One region of the Saccharopolyspora taberi genome, then DNA from elsewhere that is predicted to be linked to it. Evidence: riboswitches for the same ligand, from Rfam matches in the RefSeq annotation. Region 1 holds a riboswitch; the other holds the start of a gene.
What was found. A riboswitch is a leader RNA that binds a small molecule or an ion and turns the genes downstream of it on or off. The one in region 1 is predicted to bind S-adenosylmethionine.

Region 1 (2,197 bases):
ACCGTGCTGGAGGTGACCTCGCGGGTCGTCGCGCCGCTGCTGCCGCTGACCGCGGAGGCGGTGTGGCGGGGGCTGACCGGTGGCCGCTCGGTGCACCTGGCCGACTGGCCGCTGGTCGACGAGCTGCCCGCGGACGCCGCGCTGGTCTCGGCGATGGACCGGGTCCGCCAGGTCTGCTCGTCGGCGCTCGCGCTGCGCAAGGCCAACAAGTGCCGGGTGCGGCTGCCGCTGGCGAAGCTGGTCGTGGCGACGCCGGAGGCGGAGTCGCTGCGGCCGTTCGCGGACCTGATCCGCGACGAGGTCAACGTCAAGGAGGTCGAGCTGACCACCGACGTCGCCGCGCACGGCCGGTTCGAGGTCGCGGTCAACGCCCGCGAGGCCGGTCCGCGGCTGGGCAAGGACGTCCAGCACGTGATCAAGGCGGTCAAGTCCGGCGACTGGAGCCGCACGCCCGCGGGCGGTGTGGTCGCGGCCGGGATCGAGTTGCAGGACAACGAGTTCACCGAGCGGCTGGTGTCGACCGACACCGGCGCGGCGGCGGCGCTGCCCGGCGGTAGCGGGCTGGTCGTGCTCGACACCGAGGTGACCGCCGAGCTGGCCGCGGAGGGCGTGGCCCGCGACGTGGTCCGGGTCGTGCAGCAGGCGCGGCGCGAAGCCGGGCTGGAGGTCTCCGACCGGGTGCGGGTGACCGTGTCGGCGCCGTCCGAGGTGCGGTCGGCGGTCGAGGCGCACCGCGAGTTCATCGCGGGGGAGACCCTGGCCGACGACGTCGCCGCGGGCGAGGCCGCGGGCGGTTTCACCGGAACCGTCGGCGAGGGCACCGAGATCTCGGTGGCCGTGGCGAAGGTCTGAGCTGCTGATCGCGGGTGGGCTCCGGGGTTTCCCGGGGCCCACCTCCGCTTCCCTGTGACGAAGGCCGCTTTCCGCGTCGTGGGAAGCGGGTTGTGGTCGGTGCGGGAACCTGCCTAGGGTTCCCGGTCGAAGGTCATGAGTGCCAGCGTCAAGCCCCGGCTTGCTGGCCGGCAACCCTCCAACCGCGGTGGGGTGCCCCGGGTGAGGACCTGGCCGGTCGTGAAGGGCGACCCGGCAAGCGCGGGCCCGCGGGGCCCATGAGGCCCGAGGAGGGCATCGTGTCCGTCAGCACCCCGATCCAGGTTCCCGAGCAGTCCGGTGTGGACTTCCCCGCGCGGATTCCCGCCGTGGTGGGCCGGGAACTGCGCGTTCCGCTGGTCACCGGCGGCCGGGTCGGCTACGCCAACCTCGACCACGCCGCCAGCGCGCCGTGCCTGGACGCCGTGCAGGACGCCGTGAACGAGCTGCTGCCCTGGTACGCCAGCGTGCACCGCGGCGCCGGCTTCGCCTCGCAGGTCTGCACCCGGGTCTACGAGGGCGCGCGGGCGAGGCTGCGCGCGTTCGTCGGTGCCCGCGAGACCGACTCGGTGATCTTCACCCGGAACACCACCGACTCGCTGAACCTGCTGGCCAGGGCATTGCTGCGGAAGACGTCGGTGGTGGTCTTCGACACCGAGCACCACGCCGCGCTGCTGCCGTGGGGCGGGCCGCGGGTGCGCCGGATCGAGGCGCCGGAGAGCCCGGCCGCGGCGGTCCGCGCGCTCGACGCCGCGCTGGCCGAGTGCCCGGAGGGCCCGCGGCTGGCGGTGATCACCGGCGCCTCGAACGTGACCGGCGAGCTGTGGCCGGTCGCCGAGCTCGCCCGCGTCGCCCGCTCGCGCGGAGCGCGGACCGTGCTCGACGCCGCCCAGCTCGCTCCGCACCGCCCGGTGCGGATCGCCGACCTCGGCGTCGACTACGTCGCCGTCTCCGGCCACAAGCTCTACGCCCCGTTCGGCGCGGGCGCGCTCGTCGGCCGCGCCGACTGGCTCAACGCGGCCGACCCGTACCTGGCGGGCGGTGGCGCGACCCGCGCCGTGCAGGAGTCCTCGGTGGGCTGGAACCTCGGGCCGGAGCGGCACGAGGCCGGATCGCCCAACACCGTCGGCGTGCACGCGCTGGCCACCGCCTGCGCGGAGCTGGCCGCGAACTGGAAGGCCGTCGGCGACCACGAGGAGGTGCTGCTGCGGCGGCTGCGGGCCGGGCTGAGCCGGATCCCCGGCCTGCGCGAGCTGAGCCTGTTCGGCGCCGAGCACGACCGGGTCGGGGTGGTCAGCTTCACCGTCGACGGGCAGGACCCCGGGCT
Region 2 (2,197 bases), on a different contig from region 1:
CCGGGCGGACCGGCTGCACCACGTCGTGGTCCTGCTTGAACGCGCTCGCGACCGGGGAGCAGCCGGTGGCCTGCGCGCCGAAGATGCGGACCGGGCTCTCCTCGACGAGACCGACCTGGGCCAGCTCGCGGAAGCCCTTGTCGACCTTGGTCAGCTGGGAGCCGGAGGCGATCGGGACCACGATCTGCTCCGGGATCCGCCAGCCGAGCTGTTCGGCGACCTCGAAGGCCAGCGTCTTGGAGCCCTCCGAGTAGTACGGCCGGACGTTGACGTTGACGAACGCCCAGTCCTCGTGCTCGGCGGCCAGCTCGGTGGCGAGCCGGTTGACGTCGTCGTAGTTGCCGTCCACCGCGAGCAGCGAGCCGTCGTAGACGGCGCTCATCAGGATCTTGGCGCGCTCGAGCGTGGACGGGACCAGGACCACCGAGTCCCAGCCCGCGCGGGCCGCGGCAGCGGCGACGGCGTTGGCGAGGTTGCCGGTGGAGGGGCAGGCGAGGACCTTGAAGCCGAACTCGCGGGCGGCGGCCAGGGCCACCGCGACCACGCGGTCCTTGAACGAGTGGGTGGGGTTGCCGGTGTCGTCCTTGACCCAGATCCGCTTGACGCCGAGCGCCTTGGCGAGCCGGTCAGCACGCACCAGCCGGGTACAGCCCGGTTCGGTGTTCGGGTGCTCCTCCACATTGGACGGAACCGGGAGCAGCTGCTTGTACCGCCAGATCGACCGCGGCCCGGCTTCGATGTCCTCGCGGCGGATGCGGCCGAAGTCGTAGGCGACCTCAAGCGGGGAGAAGTCCTCGAGGGAGACGAACTCCGGAGCCAGCGGCTGCCGGTGACCCTCTTCCTTGGACACCAGTTCGACGGCGTTGCCGAGATCGAAGGTCTTCTTCGCGCCGGTCTGGACATGGGCGGCAGCGGTCATCGCGAGGTCCTTTCCTCATCTGTCCCGCGGACGGGTCGGAATTGGCACCTTTTTCGTCGGCGGCCTCGCGCTTCGCACACGATTCGCCGAGATGGTTGCCGGGGCTTCAACGGGCCGTTCCCTCTACCCCTCTGGATGAGCTATTCGGTTGTGGCGGTGACGTTACGGGACCGCGTCAGCATCTGGCCAGGGCGATCCAGCATCCGGGACGGTCGGCGGGGCGTGGGACGATCCCCCTATGAGCGCACCGGCAGTGGTCCCCGACTCGCTGTACCTCATCCTCGGCGAGGAAGAACTGCTGGTCGACCGAGCTTTGTGGGCCGCGGTGGGAGCGGCCAGGGCGGCCGATCCGGAGACCGAGCTGCGCCGGGTGAAGGTGAGCGAACTCACCCCTCCCGAGCTCGACGAAATGCTCAGTCCGTCGTTGTTCGCAGAGGTCCGCGTGGTCGCTCTGGAGGGGGCGCAGGAGGCGGGCAAGGAGATCGCCGAGGCGGTCCTGGCGCATGCCCGCCAGCCGGCCGAGGGAGTCATCCTCGTGGTCGTCCACTCCGGTGGCGGCCGGGGGAAGAACGCCAAGGAACTGCCCAACGCGCTCCGCAAGCTCGGAGCCAGGGTGACCGAGTGCAACAAGATCACCAAGTCCGCGGAGCGGGAGTCCTTCGTCCGCGACGAGGTGCGGCGCGCCGGTGGCAAGATCGATCCGGCCGGGGTGAGCGCGCTGATCGAGACCGTCGGTTCCGACCTCCGGGAGCTGTCGTCGGCTGCCTCGCAGCTGGTGGCCGACACCGGCGGCAAGGTCGATGACGCCGCGGTCCGGCGATACCACCGGGGCCGGGCCGAGGTGACCGGTTTCGCCGTCGCCGAGAAGGCGGTCACCGGCGACCGGACGGGCGCGCTCGAAGCTCTCCGCTGGGCGCTGCAGCTCGGGGTGCCGCACGTGCTGATCGCCGACGCGCTCGCCGACTCGGTCCGCACCATCGGGCGGGTGGCGTCGGTCGGCCGCAGCGACCCGTTCCGGCTGGCGGGGGAGCTGGGCATGCCCGCGTGGAAGGTCAAGAAGGCGCTGGCCCAGTCGCGCGGCTGGAACAGCGCGAGCCTCGCGGAGGCGCTGCGGACCGTCGCCGAGGTCAACGCCGGTGTGAAGGGGATCGCCGCCGACGCCGACTACGCGCTGGAGCGCGCGGTCCTGCGGCTGGTCGAGCTCCGTTCGAACCGGTCCTGAACAACCGAAGGGCCCCTCCTCCCGGCAGGAGAAGGGGCCCTTCGGAAAGCCCGACC

Region 2: another riboswitch for S-adenosylmethionine. It lies ahead of thrC (threonine synthase); the one in region 1 lies ahead of ABD691_RS07485 (aminotransferase class V-fold PLP-dependent enzyme).

Annotation. Positions count from the first base shown of each region.
Region 1 is NZ_BAAAUX010000007.1:82,337-84,533, reverse strand. Features, by position in the region: gene ileS (isoleucine--tRNA ligase) at 1-852, shown strand, start outside; SAM riboswitch class IV at 984-1,099, shown strand; gene ABD691_RS07485 (aminotransferase class V-fold PLP-dependent enzyme) at 1,131-2,197, shown strand, end outside.
Region 2 is NZ_BAAAUX010000003.1:84,492-86,688, forward strand. Features, by position in the region: gene thrC (threonine synthase) at 1-919, opposite strand, end outside; SAM riboswitch class I at 932-1,061, opposite strand; gene holA (DNA polymerase III subunit delta) at 1,158-2,141, shown strand.